DNA from 3 places in the Actinocorallia herbida genome. Region 1 is predicted to be linked to each of the others. Evidence: riboswitches for the same ligand, from Rfam matches in the RefSeq annotation. Region 1 holds a riboswitch; each other region holds the start of a gene.

Region 1 (9,296 bases):
CCGCGGCCCGGGCCGCCCGCGCGCCCGAACCGTCGCCTTCGCCGGTGACGCCGTCGCAGACGACGAGGAGGACCGCGCCGTGGATGTCGCGGACGACGGCGAAGGCGTCCTCGTTGTCCATCTCGGGGTCGCCCTTGGCCTTGCGCGAGCCGACCGCAGTCTCGGCCGCGGGGCGCACGCGCACCTCGCCGTCTTCGCCTTCGGTCCGGACCGCGGCGAGGACCGCGCGCGGGTCGGCGCCGACGAGCAGGGCGCGGACGATCGCGTCGAGCCCGTGCGGGAACTCCCCGGCGTGCAGGTCGAGCAGGGCGAACACGTCGCCGAGGTCACGGGGCGGCCGGCCCGCCGCGACCCGCACGAGGCCGTGGACGATCGCCCAGACGTCGCGCGCCCGCGCGCCCGGAGTGTCCGGCAGAGGCGGTTCGCCGGAGCCGAGCGGGGGCACTTCGAGCACCTGCCACCCGTAGGTCGCGTGCCAGCGCAGCGCCCCCGGCCACAGGCAGCCGGGCCCCATCCGGGTGAGGCTGTCGGCCAGCAGGTCCCAGAGGCCCGCGAGCTCCTCCATGAGCATCCCGGCGGGCAGCCCTTCCCGGTCTCCGAGTACCGGATAGGGCTCTTCCGCCCATTCCACACTGATCCGCCCCAGCAACTCCCACCCCCATCGGCCCCACCATCGTGACCGTCCGCAGTCCGCCCGACAACCCCGACACGACCTGCTCCCCCAACGAACCGAGACCCGCCGAGCCGACCAGGCGCGGGACGGGCCACGGGGTCGGACGGCGAGGAGCGTGAGGTCGGACGGCGAGAGGGGTGGGGGCGGACGGCGAGGGGGCCAGGCGGGAAGCGGTCAGGCGGGGAGGGTCGAGAGCGCGGTGAGGAGGCGGTCCACGTGCTCGTCGGTGGTGCCCAGGCCGAGGCTGGCGCGGAGGGCGGTGGTCTCGGGGGAGGAGGTGAGGGTGGCGACGAGGGGGTGGGCGCAGAACTTGCCGTCGCGGACGCCGATGCCGTGGACGTCGGAGAGGTATTCGGCGACGGAGCGGGCGCTGTGGCCGTCGACGGTGAAGGAGACGATGCCCACGCGGGGGTGGCCGGGGCCCCAGAGGGAGAGTTCGCGGACGCCGGGCAGAGCGGCGAGGCCGTCGCGGAGCCGGGCGAGCAGGCGCTCCTCCTCGGCGACGATGCCGTGCCAGTCGGTGAGGGCGCGGCAGGCCGCGGCGATGGCGATCGCGCCGAGCACGTTGGGGGTGCCCGCCTCGTGCCGCTGCTCGGGGTCGGCGGCCCAGGCGACGGCGCCTTCGGCGGTGACACTGCGGGTGGCGCCGCCGCCGCGCAGGTACGGGTCGGCGGCGCGCAGCCAGTCGGCGCGGCCCGCGAGGACGCCTGCGCCGAACGGCGCGTACAGCTTGTGGCCGGACAGGGCCACGTAGTCGTACGGGGCGGCGTCGAACGGACGGTGCGGGGCGAGCTGGGCGGCGTCGATCGCGATGCGGGCGCCGCAGCGGTGGGCGACGTCGGCGAGCTCGCGGATCGGCCACAGCTCCCCGGTGACGTTCGACGCGGCGGTGACGACGAGCAGGCGCGGCCCCTCCGGGCAGGCGCGCAGCGCGTTCTCGGCGGCGGTGAGCGCCTCGGCCGGGCTCGCGGGGATCGGCAGCCGGACGGCGCGGCGCCACGGCAGCTGGGTGGCGTGGTGCTCGGAGGTGAACACCACGACCGACGTGCCCTGCGGCACGGCGCGGGCGAGGAGGTTGAACGCGTCGGTGGTGTTGCGGGTGAAGATCACCGACTGCGGCCCACCGAGGAACTCCCGGACGGTCTCGCGGGCGTCCTCGTAGGCGCGGGTCGTCACCTGGGAGGCGTAGCCCGCGCCCCGGTGGACGCTGCTGTAGTAGGGCAGGGCCTGCGCCACGGCGTCGGCCACCGCCTGGAGACAGGGCGCGGAGGCGGCGTAGTCGAAGTTGGCGTAGCCGGTGAACCCGTCGCGGACGGGGACGGGGGCGTCAAGGCCGACGACGGCGGGAAGTGACGTGAGAACGGTCATGGGGGCCTCCCGGGCTCCTCATGGATTCCGGGAACGCCGTCCGGGGAATCCGCGCTTGCCCGGCGCCTTTGCGTCGGGCCTGGTCGTCACCCGGACCACCCCGCCGCGGAGGAGGGTTGGCGGCCAGCAAGCCGGGGCTTGACGCTGGCACTCATGACCTGGCCCGAAATATAGCAGGACGTCCCCGACCTCCCGCAACCCCCCTCAGGTGAGGCCGGCGAAGAGGTCCTCGGTGTCGGCGGTGGTCTCGCCGCGGATGCGGGAGAAGGCCTCGTGGCCGAGGAACATCAGCTGGGCCTCCTTGGGCAGGGTGAACAGGAAGGAGCCGTCGCTCTGGCTGGCGTGCGCCTGGAGGGCCTCGGCCTTGCGCTCGAAGTACTCGGTGACGTCCACCACAGTGGTGACGAGCTCGTCGGGGGTGCCGAACTCCGGCTCGGCGCCCTCTTCCAGCTCGGGCCAGTCCAGGCCCCACTCCTGCTCGCGGGCCATCCGGCCCATCTCGGCCATGGCCGAGCGGGGCATGGCGGTGGCGTACAGCCGCTCGGGGATGCCGCTGCGCTCGGCGGCGGCGACGGCGACGCGGTGTGCCTGGATGTGGTCGGGGTGGCCGTAGTTGCCGTTCGCGTCGTAGGTGACGACGACCTGCGGGCGATAGTGCTCCATGAGGGCGACGAGCTTGTCGGTGGCGGCGTCGAGGTCGGCGGCGGCGAACGAGCCGGGGGCGGTGTTGGCCGCCCAGCCCACCATGCCGGAGTCCGCGTAGCCGAGGAGTTCGACGTGTTCGATGCCGAGGATCTCGGCGGAGCGGGCGAGTTCCTTCAGCCGGGTCTCGCGGACCCCGGCCGGGTCGTGGCCTTCCTCGCCGGGCTTGACCCCGCCCGGTCCGTCGCCTTGCTCCCCGTTCGTGCAGGTGACCAGGACGGTCCGGATACCGAGGGCGGCGGCGCGGGCGAAGACTCCCCCGGTGCCGATCACCTCGTCGTCGGGGTGGGCGTGCACGGCCATCAGCGTCAACATGCGCTCCAGCCTATGTCGCCCCGGTACTCATCCGCAGTTGAGTATCCGCACCCTGGGCGGGCCGGACGGGAGTGGCAAGACTGGGTGACATGCAGCAGATCTCCCGTAATGCCGCCCCCTTTCTCCTGCTCGCCCTCGCCGCCGCCGCCAACTGGGCGGCCTGGCTCGGCTGGGACCAGCGGTACGACACCGCGCCTGACGGCTCGGTGTCCGGCCCGTACCAGGCCTGGCAGGTCGCCGGGCTCGTCGTGGTCCTCGCCGCGCTCCTGATCGGCGGCGCCGTGCGCTTCGGCGCGCTCGCCGCGTTCGGCCCGACCCTGGGCATGTTCGCCGCCGTCGTCTACGACTGGTCCGACGACGACAGCGGCCTGTGGGCCGTCGGCGCGTCCATGGTGGTGCTCGGCATGTTCTTCGCGACCCTGCTCGTCGTCGCGCTCGCCGGGAACGCCCGCAGGATGACGGCCGCGAACTAGGCGGCCGGCCGCCCTAGGCTCGGCCTCACGTGACGTCGAGGGCCTTCCATGCCGTCGAGCGCTTCTGCCACTGGGTTCCACCGGGGAACCGCGCGGACACCGAGCCGTCGGCCGAGGCCTTGAACGTGAACGTGTAGGCGCCCTTGGCGTTGGTCTTGGCCGTCCCCAACCGGACGGCCTTTCCGCCCTTGGGCCGGAACCAGATCTGGACGGTCGCTCCCTTCAACCCGGAGAAGCCGCCCTTGAGGGTGAGTCCCTTGACCGTCCCCTTCGCCTTCGCCTTCGCCCCCTTGACGGCCCGGGCGGGGGACGTCGAAGACAGCTTCGCCGCACGCCTGACGGTGATGGCGCCGGCCTTCCGGTGGATGACGAAGTCGTAGTACGCGTTCCCCGAAGTGCCGTCGGTGGCGCCGACCTCAAGGGTGTACTTGCCTCCCCAGTCGGCCTTGTCGAGGACGGCGGTGCCCTTGTAGATGCCGTCTCCGGCGGTCCCCGAGGCACGCTTCAGATCACTGACGAGAGCGAAGCCCTTGCCATTGGGGAGCCGGAGCGTCGCGTCGACGTCGGTGATCCGCGTCCCGGTGACGCGGACCCGGATCGGCACCTTCGCCTTGCCGTCCGCGGTGATGACGGGACTGCCGGTGGCCTTCGCGGAGCGGACCTTGAGGGGTCCGGCGGCGTGGGCGGGGGTGACGATGGCGACGGCCGGGAGAAGGACCGTCAGGACGAGGGGGGCGACGACGGTGCGCATGCGCGGAGTCTAGGACTTATCCCCTTGGAACTCATCAATCCAGACATGCAACAGCAGCATCATCTCCAGCCGGGTCCGCGGGTCCTCCAGGTCGGCGCCGAACAGCTCCTGGAGCCGCGCCAGCCGGTACCTGACGGTCTGCGGATGGACTTTCAGCACGGCCGCCGCCTCCGTGGCGTTGAAGCCGTTCTTCATGCACTCCAGCAGCGTCTCCGCGAGTCTCGGCGCCTGCCTCGACCCGGCCCGGCTCAGCGGCGCGAGGCGGCGTGCGGCGATGCGGGAGACGAGGCCGCCGCCTTCGCGCAGCAGCAGCCGGGGCAGGTGGTCCTCGGCCTTCGCGACGAACCCGGCGCGGCGCGTCGGCTGTCCGGAAACGGTCCCGGCGAGCACGAGGTCGAGGGTGCGGCGCGCCCACAGGAGCGAGGTCGCGGCCTCGGCGACCGGGACCGCCGGGCCCATCGCGCCGGTCCAGCCCGCGAGGGTCGCGGCGAGGTCGGCGGCCCGGCCGGGGCCGTCCGGGTCGGGCACGACGAGCAGCGGCCTGCCCTCGTCGTGGCCGCTCAACAGCTGCGGCGGGAGCCCGGACGGGCCCTCGGCGACCTGTTTGCGCGGCACGAGCAGCACGACCGACAGCAGCTGCGGCAGCGGCCATCCGGTCCGCACCGCCTGCTCCTCGACGGCCTCCGCGGGCGCGGGCGGGTCGGCGAGCAGCAGCCCGATCAGCCGGGCCCGCCGCCGTTCCCGCTCGCCCGCGGCCTTCTCGGTGGCCTTGGCGTACCCGTGCGCGGCGGCCGAGGCGAGCGCGTCGAGATAGGCGAAATTCGCCTCGGCGAGCCGCGCGATGAGCGCCCGCGATTTCCCGTGCCGCTCGGCCTCCTCCGCGAGGAGCCGCCAGGCGACGCGTGAGGAGACCCGCAGCGCGTTCTGGAGGTGTTCCAGACCGCGGTCTTCGAGCGCCTCGCCGTAACCGATGTCGAAATAGGTCTGGTGCACCTCGCGCCAGGACGCGGAAGGATCTTCGATCAGATCGAGGAAATGGTGGACGGCCCGGGTCGACGCCTGTTCGACGACCTTTCCATAGACGTCGTCGTCCCGCCGTCCGTACTCCGGCACCTGCCGCCGGACCGCCGCGGACATGCGCTGGACCAGGTGCGGGACATGCGGGCGCAGCCACCGCGCCTCGCTCGCCGGGACGGCCCGCCAGGGCTCGTCCAGCAGTTCCTCGCACTCGTCAGCACCGCCCACCCTCAGGACGCTAATTCGTCGGCCGGGCGAGGTTAACTCAGTGCCGCAACGCCTTCCGAAGCGCACTCCTCACCATCGGACAAGACACCGGAGAACTGCGCGTTGAGCTGCGCCGACGCCGTCCCGTCCGTCCACGGCGCACAATCGCGCCCCGCGCATTCATCATTCGGCCGTGTAGGAGGCCACGGGGTCCAGGCCGATATTCGAGACGCGGTTCCCCCACCCCTGGAGACTCCATGAGACTCAGATCCCTGTGCGCCGCGGCCCTCGTGGCCGCGGCCTCGACCCTGACGGCGACCGGCCCCGCGGCCGCCGCGCCTTTGCTCTGCCTGGCCTCGGAGAAGCAGATCTTCGCGGCCGCGGGAACGATCACCGCGCCCGTCGGCGAGCTGCTCGCCTGCCGCCGCGTCACCCTCTCCGAGGTGCCCGGCAACATCTCCATGACCGCCTACCAGGTCCGCTACGTGTCCACGGACCTGCGCGGCGCGAAGGTCCCGGTGACGGGGACGGTCGCGGTCCCGTCGGCGTCCTGGACGAAGGGCGGGTCGCGGCCCACCGTCGCGTTCAACCCCGGCACCCTCGGCTCCGGCCCTCAGTGCGCCTTCTCCAAGCAGCTCGCGGGCGACTACCAGGACATGTACGAGGGCGAGCAGGTCGCGTCGTTCCTCAAGGCCGGGTTCGCGGTGGCCGCGACCGACGGCGTCGGGTACATCGACGGCGCCGTGCACACCTACATGATCGGCCAGAACGCCGGGCATGCCCTGCTCGACCTGGTCCGGGCGTCCCGCCGGATCCCGTTCGGCTCGCTGCGGGCCGACGGGCCGGTGGGCGTCGCCGGATACTCCGAGGGCGGCGCGGCGTCCCTGTGGGCGGCGCAGGTCGCCGCCTCCTACGCGCCGGAGCTGAAGGTCGTGGGGGCCGCCGCGGGCGGTGTGCCCGGCGACCTGAAGATGACCGCGGCGAAGCTCAACGGCGGCCTGTTCGCCGGGTTCCTCGCCGATGCCGTGGTCGGCCTGGGCGAGGCCTACCCGAGCCTTCCCTTCACCGCGCTGCTCAACGACCGGGGCCGCCAGGCCGTCGCGGACGTGAAGTCCAAGTGCCTGCTCGGGACGCTCTCGGCGTTCACCGGGCAGAAGGTCGAGAACTTCACCACCGCGAAGTACTCGCTGGAGCAGCTCTACGCGCTCGGCGACGCGTCCGGCCTGACCTGGGGCCAGGCGGTGGACGCGCAGAAACTCGGCGTGGGCATCGGCGGCGCCGCCTCGACGGCGACGTGGAAGATCGGATTCCCGACCTTCCAGTACCGGGGCCTCCTCGAGGAGATCATTCCGGTCGAGACCCAGGAGGAGACCCGGCGGCTGTACTGCGCGGCGGGCATCCCGACGCAGTTCAAGAACGACTACGCCGGCGAGCACCTGACGACCGACGCCCTGGCCCGGGGCGACGTGACCGCGTGGCTCGACGACAGGTTCACCGGCAAGCCGGTGCCGAACAACTGCTGAGCACGGCGCCGGGCCCCGTCGCGGACGCGGCGGGGCCCGGTGGCGTCAGTGCTTCTTCTTCTTCTTGGTCTTGGTCGAGTGCGACGAGGAGGAATCGTCCTCCCACTCGTAGCCCGGGGTGTTCTTCTCGCAGTAGCTGTCGGCCACCACCTGGTCGGTGGCGTCGTGCTCGCACCAGCGGTCGCCGCCGGAACAGGCCGTGAGGCCCAGCCCCGCCACGGCGAGGGCCATGACGGACAGCGCGATCCTGCGCATGATCATCAACCTCTTCGAGAGTCGTCGGTGTCGTCCGGAACGCTAATCCCGCGGTGTCCCGAACACCAGGGACCGCGTGCCCGGCGATTTCGGGCACTGCCTGGAACAGGCGTTTCGACGCACACGGCGGCCCGCCGGATCCCCGCGCGGGAAAGTGACCTGTGCCGCTCCCCGGGCCAGTGGTCTGGACCACCGCACCGCGTGATCACTAGAGTGTGCCTCCTCCCAGTACGAGGGGGACGAACCGTGCACGCTCCCACGTTCTTCGGCAGGACGACCGCCGCGGTGGCGCTCACCGCCTCCGTCCTCGCCCTGATCCCGACCGCCCCGGCCACCGCCGCCGCCAAGCCCGTCTGTGCGTCCGAGGACCACCCTGCCCTCGCGGCACGCCTCGGCCCCAAGCTCCAGGCCGCGGTGCGCGGCCGCTCCGGCAGCATCTCCGTCGCCGTGTACGACCGGAACCGGGGGCTCGGCTGCTACCTCGGCACCGGAAGGCGCTACGACACCGCGAGCACGGTGAAGGTCGCCGTCGTCGCCGCGCTGCTGCGCACCGCGCAGAAGGAGAAGCGCAAGCTGACGTCGCAGGAGAAGTCCCTGGCACGCGCGGCCATCACCCGCTCGGACAACAACGCCACGTCCACGCTGTGGAGCCGGCTCGGCAGGACCCGGATCCAGAAGCTCCTCAACGACGTCGACATGGACGCGACGACGCTCGGGCCGAGCGGCTACTGGGGGCTCACCCAGACCACCGCGTTCGACCAGCTCAGGCTGCTGCGGATGCTCACCCGCGACGACGACGAGGTGCTGACGGCCGCCTCCCGCCGCTATCTGCTCGGACTGATGAACGACGTGGTGGGCGGCCAGCGCTGGGGCACCCCGGCGGGCGCGCCCTCAGGCGTCAAGGTGCACGTGAAGAACGGCTGGCTGCCGCGCAGCACGCTGGGCTGGCGCGTGCACAGCCTGGGCGCGTTCGACGGCGCGGAACGCGACTACATGATCGTGGTGCTGACCCATGGCAATCCCTCCATGGCCTATGGGATCACGTCCATCGAACGCGTCGCGAAAGTCGTCCACAGGCAGCTCAACCCCGAGTGAATCTCGTTGTGTCACATACCGCTTACACAGCGGAAGCATCCAGGTAACGCCACCCGGTCAGGCTTCCCCCATGACCGTCGATCTGCGGTTCCGTGAAGTGCATGGTTATCGCCGGGCCCTCCGGATTGCGGGCGAAGGGCCTCCGCTGCTGCTGATCCACGGCCTCGCCGACAGCTCCGAGACCTGGCTCCCGATCTTCGACGAGCTGGCCGAGCACCACACGGTGATCGCGCCCGACCTCCTCGGGCACGGCGAGTCCGACAAACCACGCGCCGACTACGCCGTCGCCGCCTACGCGTGCGGGATGCGCGACCTGCTCACCGTGCTCGGGATCGACCGGGTGAGCGTCGTCGGGCACTCGCTCGGCGGCGGCGTCGCCATGCAGTTCGCCTACCAGTTCCCCGAGCGCTGCGAGCGGATCGTGCTGGTCTCCAGCGCGGGCATGGGTCCCGAGGTCCATCCCGCGGTCCGGCTGGCCACCGTGCCGGGCGCGGCGGGCACCCTGAAACTGATCTCGGCGGCGCCGGTGCGGCACGCCGTCCTAGCCGCCGAACCCGTGCTGCGGCTGCTCGGCGGGGTCGGGCTCGGCCCCGACCTCGCCTACATGATGACCAGGTACGCGAGGTTCGCCGATCCCGAGGCCAGGCGCGCGTTCCTGCGCACGGTCCGGGGCGCCGCCGACATCTCCGGACAGGCCATCACCATGCTGGACCGCAGCTATCTCGCCGCGGAGCTGCCCACCCTGGTCATCTGGGGCGACCGCGACCCGATCATCCCGGCCGCGCACGCCGAGGTCGCCAGGACCGCGCTGCCCGGCAGCCGCCTCGAGGTCTTCGAGGGCGCCGGGCACTTCCCGCACCACCACGACCCGGCCCGCTTCGCCAAGGTCGTCGGGGAGTTCCTGCGCGGCACCGCCC
Region 2 (9,296 bases), 6.9 Mb from region 1:
CGCTCGCCTCGAGCGCCGCCATCGCGCCGCCCGAGGGCAGCCGCTGGAGGAGCCTTCCGCGGGCCGCGACCAGGGCGCTCACATCGCGGGCGCTCAGCACTCCGGCGACGTGCGCGGCGGCGAGTTCGCCGATGGAGTGGCCGAGCAGCACCGTCGGCCGCAGTCCGGCCGCCTCGGCGAGCCGGTACAGCGCGACCTCGATCGCGAACAGCGCGGGCTGGGTGTAGGCGGTCTGCTCCAGCAGTTCCTCCGGCCCGTCGAAGACGAGCTCGTGCAGCGACCGGTCGAGGTGCGGGGCGAACCCGTCGAAGAGCTCGTCCAGCGCGTTCCGGAACACCGGCGAGGTCTCGTAGAGCCCGCGCCCCATCCCGACCCGCTGGCTCCCCTGCCCGCTGAACAGGAACCCCGTCCCGCCCTGCCGCACGGCCCTTCCCGTCACGAGTCCGGGCGCGGTGCCGCCTTCGGCGAACGCCCTGAGCGCCGCGGCGGCCTCCCCTGGCGCTCCGACGAACACCGCGCGCTCCTCGAACTCCGCGCGCGTCGTGGCCAGCGCACGGCCCGCCGCGAAGGGCTCGATCCCCTCTCCGAACCGTTCCCGGAGCCGTCCCGCCTGCTCCCGCAGCGCGGACCCGGTCCGCGCCGACAGCACCAGCGCGACGACCGCCTCCGCGCCGGGCCCATCCGGCGAGCCGGACACCTCAGAGAACGCGGGCTCGGTGCGCACGGACCGCCCGAACTCCGACGAGGCCCGCGCTCCAGGGACCGAGGGCACGAACAGTGCGACAGCGTCCGAAGCGGGCTTCTCCGACGAGACGGACGGCCCGGGGAGGGACGGCGGCTCCTCGATGACGAGGTGGGCGTTCGTGCCGCTGATGCCGAACGAGGAGATGCCGACGCGGCGGGGCCGGTCGGTGCGCGGCCAGGGCCGGGGGGCGGTGAGGAGTTCGAGCCGGTCGCCGGACCAGTCGATGTGCGGGGAGGGCGCGTCGATGTGGAGGGTCGCGGGGAGTTCGTGCGCGCGCAGTGCCTCGGTCATCGCGATGAGGCCGGTGATGCCCGCCGCGGCCTGGGTGTGACCGAGGACCGACTTGACCGAGCCGACGAGCAGGGGACGCTCCCGTCCCGGCCCGTAGGCCGCCTGAAGGGCTCCCGCCTCGATCGGGTCGCCGAGACGGGTGCCCGTCCCGTGCGCCTCGACGGCGTCCACGTCGGCGGGGGTGAGGCCGCCGGCGCGCAGTGCCGCGCGGATCACCCGCTCCTGGGACGGCCCGTGCGGCGCGGTCAGGCCGTTGGAGGCCCCGTCCTGGTTGACCGCGCTGCCGCGCAGCACCGCGAGGATCGTGCGGCCGTCGCGCACCGCGTCCGACAGCCGGGCCAGCAGCACCAGGCCCGCGCCTTCGGACCAGGCGGTGCCGTCGGCGGCCGCCGCGAACGGCTTGCACCTGCCGTCCGGGGCCAGGCCGCCCTGTCTGCTGAACTCGGTGAACATGCCGGGCGTCGCCATCACCGTGACGCCTCCGGCGACCGCCAGGTCGCACTCCCTCGAGCGCAGCGACTGCGCCGCGAGATGCAGCGCCACCAGCGACGACGAGCAGGCCGTGTCGACGGTCAGGGCGGGCCCGACGAGGCCGAGCGTGTAGGCGAGCCGCCCGGACGCGACGCTGGAGGCGCTGCCGGTGAGCGCGTGCCCGTCGAAGCCGCGCGGGGTCTCGTGCAGGCGGGTGCCGTACTCCTGCGCCATCGCGCCGACGAACACCCCCGTGCGGCTGCCGCGCAGCGACGTCGGGTCGATCCCGGCCCGTTCGAACAGCTCCCAGCCGGTCTCCAGCAGCAGCCGCTGCTGCGGGTCCATCACCGCGGCCTCGCGCGGGGAGATCCCGAAGAACGCGGCGTCGAAGCGGTCGGCGTCGTAGAGGAAGCCGCCGTTCCTGGCGTAGGTGGTGCCGGGGCGGAACTCGCTCTGCGGCGCGTAGAGCGCGTCGAGGTCCCAGCCGCGGTTGCCGGGGAACGCGCCGATCGCGTCGCGGCCATCGCGCAGCAGCGCCCACAGCTTCTCGGGGGTGTCCGCGCCGCCGGGCCAGCGGCCGCCCGCCGCGACGATCGCGATCGGGTCCTCCGACGCGCCCGCGGCCTCCTCGTCGGCCGTGTCCGCGCCGGTGAGCAGGGCGGCGACGGCCCGGGGCGTCGGATGGTCGAAGACGAGGGTGCTCGGCAGGGAGACCCCGGTGGTCTCGGCGAGCCTGTCGCGGAGTTCCACGGCGCCGGCCGAGTCGAAGCCGAGGTCGCGGAAGGCCGCGTCGGGGTCGATCGCGTCGGGACCGTCGTAGCCGAGGACGACGGCCGCGCCGGAGAGCACGACCCGCAACGCGTCATCGAAGGCGAGTTCCGCGACGCCCTCCGCGATCGCGGACTCCGTCACGGGCTCCTCGACGGGCGTCGCCACCGGAAGCCCGGCGGACTCCCCGGGCAGCGGCGCACCGGCGACCCAATAGGACTTTCGCTGGAAGGGGTACGTAGGCAGGTCGGCGAGGTCGCCGCCCCACTCCTGTGGCCAGTGCACGGGCGCGCCCGAAGTCTGCGCCCTGCCCAGCGAGAGCAGGAACTGCCGCAGCCCCGGACGGTCGCGGTGCAGGGTGCCGAACGCCAGGCCGCCCGTCGGCCCGAGGATGTCCCCGGTCGCCGCGGTCAGCAGAGGGTGCGGGCTCGCCTCGACGAACAGGCCGTGCCCGTCCGACACCGCGGCCCTCACCGTACGCTCGAACACGACGGTCTCGCGGAGGTTCCGGTACCAGTAGGCGGCGTCCAGCCCTGCGGTGTCGAAGAGCCCGCCCGTCAGCGTCGAATAGAACAGCGCCTCGGACGGGTGCGCCTCGATCCCCGAGAGCTCGGTGATGAGACGGTCGCGCACCGGCTCGACGAGGGCCGAGTGGGAGGCGTAGTCCACAGGCAGGCGCCGCACTCTGACGCCGTCCGCGCGCAGGCCCTCCAGGAGGCGCTCCAGGGCGGTCACTTCTCCGGCGACCACCGTGGCGGTAGGGCCGTTCACGACGGCGACGTCCAGGGCGTCGCCGAGGAGCGGTGCCAGGCGGTCCGCGGGGAGTTCGACGGCGGCCATCCCGCCCGTCCCGGAGATCTCCGCGAGGGCCCGGCTGCGCAGCGCCACGACCTTGGCCGCGTCCGCCAGGGACAGCGCGCCCGCGACGTGCGCGGCGGCGATCTCGCCCTGCGAGTGCCCGACGACCGCGTCCGGCTCGATCCCGTGCGCCCGCCACAGCGCGGCGAGCGCGACCATCACCGCGAACAGCGCGGGCTGCACCACGTCGACCCGCTCCAGCGCGGCCGGGTCGGCGAGCGCCGCGCGCAGGTCCCAGTCGGTGTGCGGGGCGAGCGCCGCGCCCGCCGCGTCGAGCGCGTCCGCGAAGGCGGGCGACTCCTCGGCGAGCGCGAGGCCCATGCCGGTCCACTGCGCACCCTGCCCGGGGAAGACGAAGACGGTCCTGCCCCGGTCACGGGCGGTGCCGCGCACGACCTGGGCGGCCTGGCCGCCCTCGGCGAGCGCGCGCAGCCCGGCGCGCAGCTCGGCCCGGTCGCCCGCGATGACGGCCCGGTGCGGAAGGTGCGCCCGGGTCTCGGCGAGCGACCTGCCGACGGTCGCGGCGGGCAGCTCCCCGACCGCGCCGGCCAGCCGGGCGGCGTGCGCGGCGAGGCCCGCCGCGTCCTTGCCCGTCACCAGCCACGAGACGACCGGGGCGCCCGTGTCCGCCGAGGAGGCGGCGGACACGGGCGGCCCGGCCAGCACCAGATGGCAGTTGGTCCCGCCCATGCCGAACGAGCTGACCCCGGCGACCCGGTGCGCCGCGTCGGCGTCGGCGTCGGCGGTCTCCGGCCAGGGGCCGGTCTCGGTCTGCACCTCGAGCCCCAGCGCGTCGAGTGGAATCGCGGGGTTCGGCGAGACATGGTGAAGGGTGGCCGGAATCGTCCCGTGCCTAAGGCCGAGCACCACCTTGAGCAGTCCGGCGATGCCCGCGGCGCCCTCCAGGTGGCCGATGTTCGTCTTCACCGACCCGACCCGCAGCGGCGCCTTCCGTCCGGCGCCCAGGGCCGCGCCGAGCGCGGCGGCCTCGATCGGGTCGCCGACCGGGGTCCCGGTCCCGTGCAGCTCCACATACTGGACGTCGTCCCGGGACAGGCCCGCGTCGGCGAGGGCGCGGCGCACCACGTCCTCCTGGGCGGCGGCGCTCGGCACGGTCAGCCCGTCGGTCGCGCCGTCGTTGCCCGCCGCCGCGCCGAGGATCACCGCGTGGACGCGATCGCCGTCGGCCACCGCGTCGGCGAGGCGCTTCAGCACCACGACCCCGCCGCCCTCGCCGCGCACGTAGCCGTTGGCGCGCGCGTCGAACACCTTGCACCTGCCGTCGGGCGACAGTCCGCCGAACCGGGCGGAGGAGAGGTCGGAGTCGGGCGCGAGGATCAGGTTGACACCGCCCGCCAGCGCGACCTCCGTCTCTCCCCGGCGCAGGCTCTCCACCGCCAGCTGCACCGCGACGAGCCCGGACGCCTGCGCGGCGTCGACGGTCAGGCTCGGCCCGCGCAGCCCGAGGGCGTGCGAGATCCGGTTGGCCAGCAGCGCCCGGTTCAGCCCGGGAAGGGTGTGCCGGGTGACGGCGGCTTCGCCGGCGCGCTGGACCACCGCGGCGTAGTCGCCGTGCGTCGCGGCGGCGAAGACGCCGACGGCCCGCCCGGCGAGCGTGCCGGGCGGGACGCGGGCCTCCTCGAGCGCCTCCCAAGCGAGCTCGAGGAGGAGCCGCTGCTGCGGGTCCGCGGCGACCGCCTCGCGCGGGGAGATCCCGAAGAAGGCGGGGTCGAACAGGTCGGTGCCCTCCAGGTATCCGCCGGGGACGCCCGACCGCGCCGACACCGCGTCGGTGCCCGCCGCGAGCAGCCGCCAGAAGGCGGCCGGATCGGGTGCCCCGGGCAGTCGGCACGAAAGTCCGACGACGGCTATGGGAAAGGCTGCTGCCATGCTGTCCCCCCGGGGAAGACCGATCTCTTACTTGATCGATTCTGTCCACCGGGGGATACCGCCACCAGATCCGCGAACCCCTAGCGCCCCCTATCGCCAAGGGGTCACAGGAATGCGGCGAGTTGGCTCCTGCGGCGCACGCCGAGCTTGCGGTAAATGCGGGTCAGATGCTGTTCCACGGTGCTCACCGTGATGTACAGCCGGGTCGAGATCTGCCGGTTCGACAGCCCGCGGGCGGCGAGTTCGGCGACCTTGGCCTCGGCCTCGCTGAGCACCGTCCTGGCCGGCTCGGCGGGTCGCAGATCGGCCTTGGCACGTTCCGCCTCCCGTAGGTCACCCGCCTCGTGGAGCACGTCGTGCGCCTGCTCCAGCAGGATCTGCCGCTGCTCAGGGGCGCCCGCGAGGGCGAGCAGGCGCAGTGCGGCGCCGCGCGTCCGGGTGGGCGCGGCGCCGACGAGCGCGAGCTGCTCCCGGGCGAGGGACGCCGCCTCGGCACGCTCGCCGAGCGCGAGCGCGGCGTGCCCCGCGCCGATCCGCCAGGCCGCGAGACCCGGCAGGTCGATGCCCCACCGCCGCATTCTCCGGCCGCATTCCAGATGGTCGGCGCGCGCGTCCGCCGCATTTCCCGACGCCGCGTGGAATTGGCCGCGCGCCGCGAGATAATGCAGCCCCGCGGGTGTTTCCCACATCGCCTCGGGAACGGGCACCGCGAGATATCTGATGACGTCCTCCGTCATGCCCAGGGTCGTCTTGGCGGCGATCATCGTGGCGAACGGGATGCCGATCGCGACGCCCCAGTCGCCCCACGGAATGTGCAGCAGCGCGGTCCGGACGCACGCCGCCGCCTCGGCGGCGTCGCCCAGCCGGAGCGCGGTCTCGCCGCGGATCGCCGCGAACAGCCCGAGCCACACCGGGTCGCAGTGCGCGGTGGTCTGCTCCAGCAGCGGACGGCACCAGCGCGCCGCGAGGTCCGCCCGGTCGGCGTAGACCAGCGCGGCGAGCGCCCCGCCCAAGGACGTCAACGCGTCGGTGCTCATCGGGCAGCTGCCGAGCACCGCCTCGGCCTCGCGCACCGCCGGGCCCGCCGCACGGGTCGCCAGCAGGTCGCGCAGCACATCGAATCCGGTCGCCCGGCCCGGTTCGGACCGTGCCACCGGCGGCCCGATCCTCTCCGGGTACCATACCGACGCCCAGTCCCTGACTCTGCCGTCCGGGTCACGGCCGCCGTCCGCCAGGCGCGCCAGCGCCTTCTCCGCCTCGTCCGGCCGCCCCGCCCAGACGAGGTCCCGCACCGTCTCTTCGCCGACCTTGTCCACGGCCGTCTCCACGACCGCACTCACCACGCCCACGATTCGTCCTCACCGTTGCTTGTGACGCGAACGCCACCTGGCCTTCACCCGGGGCACCCCGCATCAGTGAGGGTTGCCGGCCAGCGAGCCGGGGCTTGACGCTGGCACTCCTTGCCGACACCCACATAATACAGACTAATTAAGTAGGAAATACATGAATTTGGTCACGATCCACCGACCCAGGCCGGACCCCGATCGCCCTTCCGGCGTCTCGAGGTGTACGCGAACACCCGCCCGAGGCGGCCCTGCGCTCCTCAAGCGGGTGTTGGCGGTGCCGCGTGCCGGCCGGTCCCGAGCGGATCCGGCGCCGTCCGCCGAGAGGCCGCCCGGGCGCGGGCGGCCGAGTGGGCGAGGCGCTGCCGGAGAGAGCGGTGCGCGGAAACCTGTTCGCCGCGCGAGGGTTCGTGAGAACCCTCGGCGGCGGGGGTCAGGGGGCGGTGCAGCGGAAGGAGGTGGGCTTGACCTCCAGGGTCGAGGTGCCCGAGGGGGTGATCTCGGCGAGGCGGCCCATGGCGTTCTCGTACTTGTAGAGGGTGCAGGTGGTGCCGGCGGGTTCGGTGCGGGCGGAGGCGAGCTTGCTGGTGTAGGGGGCGGGGACCTGGTAGGCGGTGCCGGTGTCGACGCCGTAGCGGTCGCAGGTCTTGTAGTCGGGTTCCTGGCAGAAGGTGATGGCGACGACCACGGACGGGGCGGGGGGCTGCGGGGTGGCGGAGGCGGGGGCGGTGGTGAGGGCCGCGAGGGCGGCGGCCGTGGTCAGGACGGGTCGGATGCGCATCGAGTCCCTTCCGGTGGCTACGTAGAGCACATAAGACGCTACGTGCCGCCACCGAGTGGAGTCAATGCGGGTGACCTGCGGGAACGGGGTCAGCCGGCGAGGGGCATGAGGGACGGGTCCGTCGTCGCCGCGAAGGCGGGGAGCGCTAGGAGACGGGCCGTGTAGGAGGCCAGGGAGGGGTAGGCCGCGAGGGAATCCGGCGAGATCTCACCGTGCGCGTTGGAGACGGAGTCGTAGCGGACGAGCGTCACCCAGAGCCGCACGTCGGCTTCGGTGAGGGAGTCGCCGAGCAGGTACGGGGAGCGTGCGAGGACCTCGTCGTAGCGGGAGAACGCCGCGGACAAGCGAGCCCGTGCGGCGGAGGCCGTCTCGGGGTCCGCCGCACGGGCCTTCTGCACCCCGTCGTTCACGTCGGTGAAGATCTCGTCGTTGAGGACGTCGATGCGCGCGCGCAGGTGCGCGGGGTACAGCTGCACGGAAGGGTCCGCCCAAGGGGTGAACTGCGTGGCGAGGTCCAAGGTGATGTCCGGGTAGTGGTTGCTCACGATGCGGCGCGAACGGGTGTCCCAGAGGACGGGCACGGAGAGGTGCCCGGGGTAACCCGGTTCGGTGGCCTCGTAGGCTTCGCTCAGGTACCGGAACCCGTTGACGGGGTCGTCCCCGCGCCGTTCCCGGAACGCCCAGCCCAGCGCGTCCCTCTCGTCGTCCACGTAAGACAGCCCGACGACGTCCTGGAGACCGAGCAGCTCACGCACGATCGCGACGCGCTGCGCGTACGGGCACACCCAGGCGACGTACAGGTGGTAGCGCCCGGCGGCCGCCGGGTGGGCGGGCGTGCCGAGGCGGCCCTGGAAGGGGTAGACGGGACGTCCGGCCGCCGCCGAGTACTCGACCCTCTCGGGGCCGTAGGGGCCGTGCGCGGCGACGTCGACGGGCGGGGCATAGGTCATGGGGTTCCTCCGGTGCCGTGCCAGGCGCGCGCGAGCAGCTCGAAGGAGCGGACGCGGGCGGCGTGGTCGTGAACGATGGTGGTGACGAGGAGTTCATCGGCGCCGGTGACGCGCTGGAGCGTCCGCAGCCGTTCGACGACCGTCTCCGGCGCGCCCGTGAACCGGGTGGCGGTCCGGTCGGCGACGAGGTCGAGGTCGGCGTCGGTCCACTCGTGCGCGGCGGCGTCGGCCTCGGTCGGGAAGGGGATCGCGGCGCCGGTCCGGCGGATGCTCCGCACCCACAGCGCGTAGGGCGCGGCGAGGCGGCGCGCGGTCGCGTCGTCCTCGGCGACCACGACGTCGGCCGAGACCACCACGTACGGTTCGCCGAGCGCGTCCGACGGTTTGAACGCCGCCCGGTACGCCTCGACCGCCTCCAGCACGTTGGAGGGCGCGACATGGTAGTTCGCGGCGAACGGCAGCCCCCGCTCTCCCGCGACCCGCGCGCTCTCGCCGCCGCTGCTGCCGAGGATCCACAGGTCGAGCTCCGCGCCCTCGCCGGGGAACGCGCGGACCGGGATCCCGTCCTCGATGTGGTGGGTTCCGGCGAGGAGCGCGGTGATCGCGTCGACCGTCTCGGCGAAGTCGGGGGTCCGCGCGCCCGGCTGCTGGAGCTGGGAGAACGTCTTGAACGCCGCGGAGGTGCCGAGGACGCCGAAGTCGAACGGACGGGGGATCAGCAGCCCGTCGACGGTCCTGGCCTCCGGGCGCGGCGGCGGCGCGGCGCGGCGGGCGGCGAGTTCGGCGCGGGCCTGCCCGGAGCGGCCGAGCCCGAGGTCGATCCGGCCCGGGTACAGCGCGTCGAGTGTGCCGAACTGCTCGGCGACCGCCAGCGGCGTCCAGTGCCCGACCTGCACCGCGCCGGACCCGACCCGGATCCGGCTGGTCGCCGCGGCGACCGCTCCGATGAGCACCTGTGGCGCCGACGACGCGACGCCCGGCGCGAGGTGGTGCTCGGCGAGCCAGTACCGGTGGTACCCGAACTCCTCCGCGTGGCGCGCCAGGTCGAGGGTGTCGCGCAGTGCGTCGCGCACGCTCCCCCCGGCCAGGACGGGCGCGAGGTCCAGGATCGACAGGGGAACGCTCAAAGCCGCCTCCCGAAGGCAAGTCTCACAAGAACAGTGGTCACAGCGCCCCTCACGGGGCCGGGGCGTAGCGGT
Region 3 (9,296 bases), 670 kb from region 1:
CGTCGTCTACCTGGCCACGGCGACGTCCGGGGAGCAGGTCGCGGTCAAGCGCCTGCACACCAGGTTCAGCGGGGACAACCGGGCGCGCGCCGCGTTCGCGCACGAACTCGAGTCCGCGCAGAAGGTCGACCCCTTCTGCACCGCGCGCATCCTCACCGCCGATGTCGAGGGTGACGTGCCCTACATCGCCAGCGAGTACATCCACGGCCTGTCGCTGAAGCGGACGGTCGAGGAATGGGGTCCGCGCGCGGGGTCGCAGCTCAACCGGCTGGCGATCGGCACCGCGACGGCCCTGGTCGCCATCCACAAGGCCGGCGTCGTGCACCGCGACTTCAAGCCGTCGAACGTGATCCTCGGTCCGGACGGGCCGCGGGTCATCGACTTCGGCGTCGCCCGCGCGCTCGACCTCACGACGGCGTCGGTCTCCACCGGCGGTCCCCTCGGCACGCCCGCCTACATGGCGCCCGAGCAGTTCGCCCGCGCGCCCGTCGACCGCCCGGTCGACGTGTTCGCCTGGGCGTCGACGCTGGTGTACGCCTCCTGCGGGGAGCCGCCGTTCGGCAACGACTCGATCTCGGTGGTGATCAACCGGATCCTGCACACCGAGCCCGATCTCGGCGCGCTCACCGGCGGCCTGCGCGAGCTCGCCGAGGCGTGCCTGGCCAAGGACCCCGCGGCGCGGCCGACCGCCGAGCAGCTGCTCTTCGATCTCATCGGCACCGGGCGCTCCGACGATCCGTTCCCGGCCGCACCCGCCGCGCCGCGCCCGCCGTCCCGCGAGCGGGCCTCGATGTCGAGCCACTCCAACCCGACGGCCTCGCGCCTCGAACTGCGGGCGATCGAGCGCGCGGCGGCACGTCGCAAGAACTCGGTGCGCTACGGCATCGTCGGCGGGGTCATGGCGGTCGCCGCGATGGCGGTGGCCGCGGTCGTGCTGCTGTCCGGCGGCGGCACCCAGAAGGACCTCGAACCGCCGAGCCCGTCGGTGATGGCGACGGGCGGGGCCACCTCGCAGGTGCGCCCGCCGACGGGTCCGGCGCTGGAGCTGCGCAGCACCGACGACTACACGTACACGATCGCGGGGGTGGGCGGCGGCACCGAGGAGGTGGGCGGCAAGAAGTACGCCTACGCCGACTACCTCATCGCCAACACCCAGGAGCAGCCGGTGCCGCTGGAGTTCCCGGGCGACCTGTTCATCGAGCGGTCGAAGGCGCCGAAGGGCGTGGCGTGCATGGAGCAGGCGGGCGCGCCGTCCAGCCGCTGCACCGTGGAGAACGAGACGACGGTGAAGGCGCTCCTCGACGGCTCGGACGCCCCCCTGATGGTCGACGGCGACGAGTACATGGCCGCGGGAGCGTCCTACCTGCTGCGGATCCGGACGAAGGACCCGGTGCCGGGCGACGTCAAGGCCGCTGACCTCGGGATCTATGTCTGGGAGGTCCGGTTCTTCCAGGACCGGAAGGCACGGCACATTGAGTTCCCCGGATAGCCCGGCGCCACCCCGCCGCGCCGGGAATGGCCGCAACCGGCCACGAGAGCTCGGTTACACGCCTCCGCGAGGGGCCAGGATTCCCGGCATGGAAGACCTCCAGGCGGGCGATCCGGAACAGATCGGCCCCTATCGCTTGACCGCCCGGCTCGGGCGCGGCGCGCAGGGGGTGGTCTACCTCGGCGACCGCGACGGCGACCTGGCCGCGGTGAAGCTGCTGCACGCGAGATTCGGCGGCAACCACCGGCTGCGCGCCAGGTTCGCCCAGGATCTGTCGGCCGCGCAGCGGGTGGACGACCCGTGCGTCGCCCGGCTGCTGGGCGCGGGCATCGAGCGGGGCGCCCCATGGGTGGCGTCGGAGTTCGTGCACGGCCTCTCGCTGAGCGACGTGGTGGAGGGCGCGGGCCCGCGCGTCGGCCCGCCGCTCGACAGGCTCGCCATCGGCGTGGCCGGGGCGCTGTGGGCGATGCACCGGGCCGGGGTGATCCACCGGGATCTGCGGCCGGGCAACGTGCTGCTGGATTCGGGCGGCCCGCGCGTCATCGACTTCGGCTACGGGGCCGCGCTGGAGGGCGGCGGCGTCCGGGGCGTGCTCGGCGGCCCGTCGTTCCGCGCGCCCGAGCAGGTCTCGGGCCGGGAGACGGATTCGGCCGCCGACGTGTGGGCGTGGGGCTGCCTCATGGTCTACGCCGCGGCGGGACGCCCTCCGTTCGGCGAGGGGTCGATCCAGGACGTCGTCACCAGGGTCCTCACCGAGCCGCCTTCGCTGGGCGGGCTCGACGGACGGCTTGGACAGCTCGTGGAAGACAGTCTCGCGAAGGAACCGAGGCGAAGGCCGTCCGCGCAGCAGCTGCTGCTGGAACTGACGGGGACGACGGCGCCTTCGGCGAGGTCGTGGCCGTCGCTCTCGGTCGTGCAGGCTCCGGCGAAGCCTCCGCGTCCGGCGATCGAGCCGGTGCAGCCGTATCTGGGGCTCGCCGGGGTGCAGGTGACCCCGCTGCGCCCGCTGCTGCTGGCGGCGTCGGTGGTGGTGCCGCTCGTGGTGGGCGGCGCCGTGGTGAAGTGGAACGAGAACCGCACGGAACCTGTCGTGGCGCAGGTGGCCGCGGCCACGGCGGATCGCCGGCTCGACCTCGGCGGCGCCTATCGCGTCAAGGCGCTGAAGGGCGGGACCGCCGACGGCAGGGCCTTCGCCGACTACGAGATCGTCAACACCTCGGGTGCGCCGATCGACCTGGAGACGCCGGGCGAGCTGCTCATCCGCAAGGCCGCGCTGCCCGAGGGCGTGCGGGCGGGGTGCGAGCCGGTCCTGGCGATGTGCGCGCTGCGCACGGGCACCGTGGTGCGTGAGGCGGTGGCCGGTTCGCCGCCGCCGAGACTGCGGGACGGCACCTTGACGATGCCGCCCCGCGCCGCATACGTGCTGCGGATCTCCACCACCGATCGGGTGGAGGCCGAGCTCGGCCAGGCCGATCTCGGGTTGTACGTGCTCGATCCGAGGTTCACCCAGCAGGCCATCGCGCTGCCCTTCGGGACGTAGCCGTCAGCTCTCGGCGAGGATGCCGTAGAGCTTGCGCTTGGCGTCCCCGACGATCTCCAGGGAGCGGGCCTGCTGCTCCTCGGTGCCGGCCATCATGACCTGCTTGAGCGCCACGGCGAGCTGGTGGACCGATTCGCGTGCCTTGACCGCGGAGTCCCCCGCGGCGTCGGCGACGGCGCGCCAGGGCTCCGGGTCGGCGGCCGCGGTGGTCGCGCCCTGCTCGGTGATGGTGAAAAGGCGCTTGCCTTCCTGCTCGGCGCTGGTGACCAGGCCCTCTTCCTCCAGGAGCTGGAGGGTGGGGTAGACCGAGCCGGGGCTGGGCCGCCAGATGCCGCCCGTCCTGTTCTCCAGCTCGCTGATCATCTCGTAGCCGTGCATGGGGCGCTCGGCGAGGAGGGCCAGCAGCGCCGCCTTGACGTTGCCGCGACGGGCGCGTCCGCGCCTGCCGCCGGGGCCGCCGAGTCCGCCTCCGCGGGGGCCGCCGCCGCCGGGGCCCCAGGGGCCGAAGTCGCCGCGCCTGCCGCGGCCTCGCCGCGGACCCATGTTCTCTTCGTGATGGCGATACATGATCGCTTCCTTCCGGTAAGTGTCTCGACTGTTTGTCGATGGCTCAACGATATATCGGAAGCGTGTCGTTGGCAAGTCGTCGGCGCGGAGTCCTCCCCGGGGAGGGGGAACGAGGGCATGAAGAAGGCCGCCCGTCGCAGGTGACGGGCGGCCCGGTACGTCGGGGTCCGAGTGGGCTAGGGGGCCTGGAGCTTCAACGTCCGCAGGATCTGGTCGCTGATGTCGGGGCCCGCGGCCTGCTTGATCCGGACCCAGGCGCCGAAGGTCTTGTCCTCCTTCACCACGCCGACCTCGGTGATCGACGGGACACCGGTCTTGCACTGCGTCCACGGGGTGATCGTCGCGCCGAGATCGCCGATCTTGAGCGAGCGGGCCTCGCCCTTGACGCAGCCGCCGTCTTCGGGCGCCGTGTGGTCGGACTCTCCCTTGGGGGGCAGCGTCAGCGCCGTGGTGAGGCCGACGAAGACGCCGGGGGACTTGGCGTCGGCGGGCCGGAAGTCGTCCTTGTTCGTGGTCGCGCGCAGCACCGGCCGATCGGCGGCGTCGTCCACCCCGGCGTTGGCCGAGGGGTTCCAGATGGACTCCCCGGTGTCCTGCGTCCACTCGGCCGGCACGCTCACCTGGATCTTCCGGCTCGGGTCGGCCAGCGGGACGAGCGCGACCGTCGGGGTCGGCTTCGGCTCGGGTTCGCCGCCGCCGAGCCGGAACAGCACGGTGGCGACCGCGCCGAGCACCAGCACGCCCGCGGTGATCACCGCGGGGAGCAGCAGCCGCTGCCGGGGCGGACGGGGCGCGGAGGCCGCGGCCGGGGGGACGGGCGCGGCGGGCCGCCCGGGGGTGAAGCCGCCGTGCGGAGGGGGCGGCGGGCCCTGCGGGTGCTGCCTGCCGAAGGGGGTGTCGCCGAAAGGGGTGTCGCGCGGGGGCTGGGGCCGCCGGTCGAGCATCGGATCGTGGTCGAGGACCGTCGCGTCGTCGCCCTCGGGGTACCGGACGGCCTGGGTCTCGGCGTCGGAAGGGGCCTCGGGCCGGTACCGCGGCTGCCCGGACGGTTCCTGCGGGGGCTGAGGGCTGCCGTAAGGCTCGAAACTCGGCAGGTCGGGGGAAGTGCGCGCGGCGGGCGGCACGGGGCGCGGCGCGGCCGACAGGGGCGCCTCGCCGCGGCGCAGCGCCGCGATCGCCTTCGCGTACGCGTCGGCGGTCGGCCAGCGCAGCTCGCGGTCGGCCTCCAGCGCCTTGAGCACCACGGCGTCGATCTCGGGCGTGACCGCCGGGTTGTGCGCGCTCGGCGGCACCTTGACCGGCGCCGGGCCCGGCGCCCTTCCGGCCAGCAGGTGGTAGCTCAGAGCGCCCACACCGTAGACGTCCGCCCGCACGTCGAGGCCGCCGCCGAAGCGGGCCTGCTCGGGCGACATGTAGCCGGGGGTGCCGACCGGGAGCGTGAACGCCCCCGACGCGTGCGCCAGCGCCTTCGCCAGACCGAGGTCGGCGATGAGCAGGCGCTCGCCCTGCCCGTCCTTGGTCGTCTGGAAGAGGATGTTCGACGGCTTCAGGTCGCGGTGGATGACGCCCAGTTCGTTGATCACCTCGACGCCGTGGGAGATGTCCTCGATGTAGGCCAGGGCGGTGCTGACCGGAAGTGGACCGCCCTGCTTCATCCGGTCCGACAGCGATCCGCGGTCGGCGAAGGACATGACGAAGTACGGGCGGCCGTCAGGCAGCTCGCCGAACTCGTGCACCCGGACGAGCCGCTCGGAGTCGGCCCGCCGCAGGATACGGGCCTCTTCCAGGAAGCGGTTGCGCACGTCCAGATCGTCAAGGAGAGCCCCGGACAGGACCTTGATGGCGACCTGGTCGTTCAGGTCGTCGTCCAGGCCGAGCCAGACGGAGGCGAACGCCCCCTGTCCGAGGACTCGATCGATTCGGTAACGGCCGACGGCTGAAGGCATGGACACCCCGATATCATGCCCTTTGAGCGGTCATGAAGGGGAGCGGAAGCGGATGGCGTTCAACGAACGAACCGAAGAGCTGGCCTTGAAGGCCGCCCAGGGAGACCAGGGTGCGCTCAACGATCTCCTCGGTCTAATCCAAAGCGATGTCCTGCGGCATACGGGCAGATTCCTCCCGTGCAGGCAGGACGCGGAAGAGGCGTGCCAGGACGCGCTGCTCCAGGTGGCGCGCAACATCCACAGGTTCGAGGGCCGCTCGCGGTTCTCCACCTGGCTGCATGTGGTCGTGGCCAACTCCGCCAGGTCGACCTACCGGTCGCTCAAGCGCCGCTCGGTCGAGCAGGCGGGCGAGCTTCCGTCACAGCGGCCGGACCCGCGGCGCACCAGCGTCATCGCCGGATCCCGGGTGGACATCCTGGAGGCGATGGAGGAGCTGGAGGCCAAGAAGCCCGACCTCATCCAGGCCCTGGTGCTGCGGGACGTCTCCCAGTTGGAGTACAGCGAGATCGCGGCGCAGCTCAACCTGCCCCTCGGCACCGTGAAGTCCCGTATCCACGAGGCCCGCAAGCAGGTCCGCGCCACCCTGGGCGAGTCTTACTCCTGACAAGGCCGGCAGACGCCTAGGGGCCGCCCGTACGCGGGCGGCCCCTAGGCGTTCTTTCTTCAGTCCAGGGCGGCGAGCTGTTCCGCGAACCAGCGGCCGGGAGGCAGGGCGGTCGCGGCGTCGGCGAGGCGCTTGGTGCGGTTGCGGCGGTCGTCGCCGCTCAGCAGGAGGGCCTGGTTGAGGGTCTCGGCGGTCTGCGAGACGTCGAACGGGTTGACCACCAGCGCGTCGTCGGAGAGCTCCGCCGCGGCGCCGGCCTCGCGGGACAGGACCAGCGCGCAGCCCTTCTCCGATAGGACGGGACCCTCCTTGGCGACGAGGTTCATGCCGTCGCGGATCGGGTTCACCACGAGCACGTCGGCGAGCTGGTAGGCCGCCAGCGACCTTGCGTAGTCGTCCTTCACCTGGAGGATCAGCGGGGTCCAGTCTTCGGTGCCGAACTCGTCGTTGATCTCGGCGGCCAGCCGCTCGACCGCCGCGGTGTAGGCGCGGTACTCCGGCAGATCCGTCCGCGACGGGTAGGCGAACGCCAGGTGGACGACCCGGCCGCGCCACTCGGGATGGTTGAGGAGCAGCTCCCAGTAGGCGGCGAGGCCCCTGACGATGTTCTTCGACAGCTCGGTGCGGTCGATCCGCAGGATGAGCTGCCGGTCGCCGACCTGTTCGCGCAGGCCCGCGATCCGCTCGGCCACGTCGGCCTGCCCGGCCCGCTCGCGCAGCTCGGGACCGTCCACGCCCAGGGCGTGGACGCCGACGCGGGTCGTCCGCCCCCGGTACGTCACGGTGCCGGCGACGGGGTCGATCCGCGCGCCGAGGATCTCGTCGCAGCAGGCGAGGAACGCCTCGGCCCAGCGCTCGCACAGGAAGCCGAGATGGTCGGCGCCGAGCATGCCCTCCAGGATGGCGATGCCGATGTCGTCCGGCAGCAGCCGGAAGTAGGCGGGCGGCGCCCAGGGGGTGTGCGAGAAGTGCGCGATCCGAAGGTCGGGCCGGGCCTCGCGGAGCATCCCCGGCACCAGAGACAGGTGGTAGTCCTGCACGACGACCTTCGCGCCCGGCTCCGCGTCCTGCCCCAGCGCCCCGGCGAAGGCGGCGTTGTAGGCGGAGTAGGCCTGCCAGTCGCGCCGGAAGGTGGCGTCGAAGTGCGGGGCGGTCGGGGTCGCGTAGAGAAGGTGGTGGACGAACCACAGGGTGGAGTTGGCGATGGAGTTGTAGGCCCGGTGGAAGGTCTGCTCGGGGATGTCGAGCATCCTCACCGCCCCCGTGTCGTGGCCCGCCTTGTCGAGGCGTCCTTCGGGGTCCTGCCGGGCCGCCGTGCGGTCGGCGTCCGAGAGCGCCGCGCACACCCAGAGGAGATCGGTTCCGGCGGCGACCGAGGCGAGCCCGGAGACGAGGCCGCCCCCTCCCCGGCGCATGGTCAGGGTGCCGTCCTCGGCGCGGCCGAAGGAGACGGGACCGCGGTTGCTGGCGACGAGTACCTGCATGCACGAAGTGTCGCACGGCACATCGGGGCGGCCCCGGTCAAGGTCGGCCCTGACCTGCCCGGCAGTGGCGCAACTCACACTCGGGCACGGTCCAACCAGGTGGCCGCCCCGGCCGTGCGGCCGATCGGACACCTGAGGTAAAGTCGGGACACAACTTCATACACGCCCGTCGTTTTCTGACGGGCGCTCATCCAGAGGGGTGGAGGGACCGGCCCTGCGAAGCCCCGGCAACCCTTCCGGCGATCCGCGCTGACCTTGCGCGCGCTCCCGGAACAGGTGCCAACTCCGGCCTGCGACCAGATCGGCGCAGGTAAAGATGAGGGAGAGGCCTCGCACATCATGCCCAACCTGGGTAACGCCACCGCGCTCACCTGCCGCGAATGCGGCAACTCCGTCGAACTCGGCCCGTACTACGCCTGTGCCGAGTGTTTCGGCCCGCTCGAGGTCTCCTACGACGTCAAGGGCGTGACGCGGGAGTCCATCGAAGCGGGACCCCACAACATCTGGCGTTACAAGGACCTGCTGCCGGTCCCCCCGAACGTCGCCGAGATCCCCAACCTCGAGCCCGGCTTCACCCGTCTGGTGAAGGCCGACCAGCTCGCTTCCGCGCTCGGCCTGAGCGCGCTGTGGGTCAAGGACGACAGCGGCAACCCCACCCACTCCTTCAAGGACCGCGTGGTCGGCGTGGCCCTGGCCGCCGCCCGCGAACTCGGCTTCAAGGTGCTGGCCTGCCCGTCCACCGGCAACCTGGCCAACGCCGTCGCCGCCGCGGCGGCCCGCGCGGGCATCCGCAGCGCGGTCTTCGTGCCGTCGGACCTGGAGCAGCAGAAGATCATCACCACCGCCGTGTACGACGGCACGTTCGTGACCGTGGACGGCAACTACGACGACGTCAACCGTCTGGCCTCGGAACTGGCCGGCGAGCAGGAAGACTGGGCGTTCGTCAACGTCAACGTCCGGCCGTACTACGCCGAGGGCTCCAAGACCCTCGGCTACGAGATCGCCGAGCAGCTCGGCTGGCGGCTGCCCGACCAGATCGTCGTCCCGATCGCGTCCGGCTCCCAGCTGACGAAGATCGACAAGGCCTTCCAGGAGCTGATCAAGCTCGGCCTCGTCGAGGACCGGCCCTACAAGGTCTACGGCGCCCAGGCCGAGGGGTGCAGCCCGGTGTCCGCCGCGTACAAGGCGGGCCAGGACGTCATCCGCCCGGTCAAGCCGAACACCATCGCCAAGTCCCTGGCGATCGGCAACCCGGCCGACGGCCCCTACGTCCTCGACGCGGTCCGCCGCACCGGTGGCGCGATCGAGGACGTCACCGACACCGAGGTCGTCGACGCGATCCGGCTGCTGGCCAGGACCGAGGGCATCTTCGCCGAGACCGCGGGCGGCGTGACCGTCGGCGTGCTGAAGAAGCTCATCGACAGCGGGCAGCTCGACCCGTCGCTGGAGACGGTCATCATCAACTCGGGCGAAGGCCTGAAGACCCTGGACGCGGTGGCCCCGGTCGCCAAGCCGTCCGCCAACATCGCGCCCTCGATCGAGGCGTTCCGCGCTACCGGATTGGTCTGAATCTAGATATGAGTGTTTCCGTCCGCATTCCCACGATCCTCCGCACCTACACGGGCGGCGAGGCCGAGGTCAAGGCGACCGGGGAGACCCTCCGCGA

The links. Region 1 has a riboswitch for S-adenosylmethionine ahead of EDD29_RS42440 (aminotransferase class V-fold PLP-dependent enzyme). Riboswitches for the same ligand answer to the same signal wherever they lie in the genome.
Region 2: another riboswitch for S-adenosylmethionine. It lies ahead of EDD29_RS11340 (helix-turn-helix domain-containing protein); the one in region 1 lies ahead of EDD29_RS42440 (aminotransferase class V-fold PLP-dependent enzyme).
Region 3: another riboswitch for S-adenosylmethionine. It lies ahead of thrC (threonine synthase); the one in region 1 lies ahead of EDD29_RS42440 (aminotransferase class V-fold PLP-dependent enzyme).

Annotation. Positions count from the first base shown of each region.
Region 1 covers NZ_RJKE01000001.1:9,293,742-9,303,037, reverse strand. The annotation lists gene EDD29_RS42445 (PP2C family protein-serine/threonine phosphatase) at 1-631, opposite strand, end outside; gene EDD29_RS42440 (aminotransferase class V-fold PLP-dependent enzyme) at 848-2,041, opposite strand; SAM riboswitch class IV at 2,088-2,200, opposite strand; gene EDD29_RS42435 (PIG-L family deacetylase) at 2,246-3,058, opposite strand; gene EDD29_RS42430 (hypothetical protein) at 3,148-3,531, shown strand; gene EDD29_RS42425 (hypothetical protein) at 3,557-4,282, opposite strand; gene EDD29_RS42420 (PucR family transcriptional regulator) at 4,292-5,527, opposite strand; gene EDD29_RS42415 (lipase family protein) at 5,764-7,029, shown strand; gene EDD29_RS42410 (hypothetical protein) at 7,075-7,284, opposite strand; gene EDD29_RS42405 (serine hydrolase) at 7,531-8,379, shown strand; gene EDD29_RS42400 (alpha/beta fold hydrolase) at 8,450-9,296, shown strand, end outside.
Region 2 covers NZ_RJKE01000001.1:2,412,695-2,421,990, reverse strand. The annotation lists gene EDD29_RS11345 (type I polyketide synthase) at 1-5,023, opposite strand, end outside; gene EDD29_RS11340 (helix-turn-helix domain-containing protein) at 5,128-6,372, opposite strand; SAM riboswitch class IV at 6,383-6,488, opposite strand; gene EDD29_RS11335 (hypothetical protein) at 6,800-7,147, opposite strand; gene EDD29_RS11330 (glutathione S-transferase C-terminal domain-containing protein) at 7,237-8,097, opposite strand; gene EDD29_RS11325 (MsnO8 family LLM class oxidoreductase) at 8,094-9,224, opposite strand; gene EDD29_RS11320 (LLM class flavin-dependent oxidoreductase) at 9,274-9,296, opposite strand, start outside.
Region 3 covers NZ_RJKE01000001.1:8,620,127-8,629,422, reverse strand. The annotation lists gene EDD29_RS39090 (serine/threonine protein kinase) at 1-1,489, shown strand, start outside; gene EDD29_RS39085 (serine/threonine protein kinase) at 1,578-3,029, shown strand; gene EDD29_RS39080 (PadR family transcriptional regulator) at 3,033-3,596, opposite strand; gene EDD29_RS39075 (serine/threonine-protein kinase) at 3,773-5,542, opposite strand; gene EDD29_RS39070 (RNA polymerase sigma factor) at 5,595-6,146, shown strand; gene EDD29_RS39065 (alpha,alpha-trehalose-phosphate synthase (UDP-forming)) at 6,206-7,630, opposite strand; SAM riboswitch class I at 7,815-7,953, shown strand; gene thrC (threonine synthase) at 7,970-9,199, shown strand; gene EDD29_RS39055 (MoaD/ThiS family protein) at 9,208-9,296, shown strand, end outside.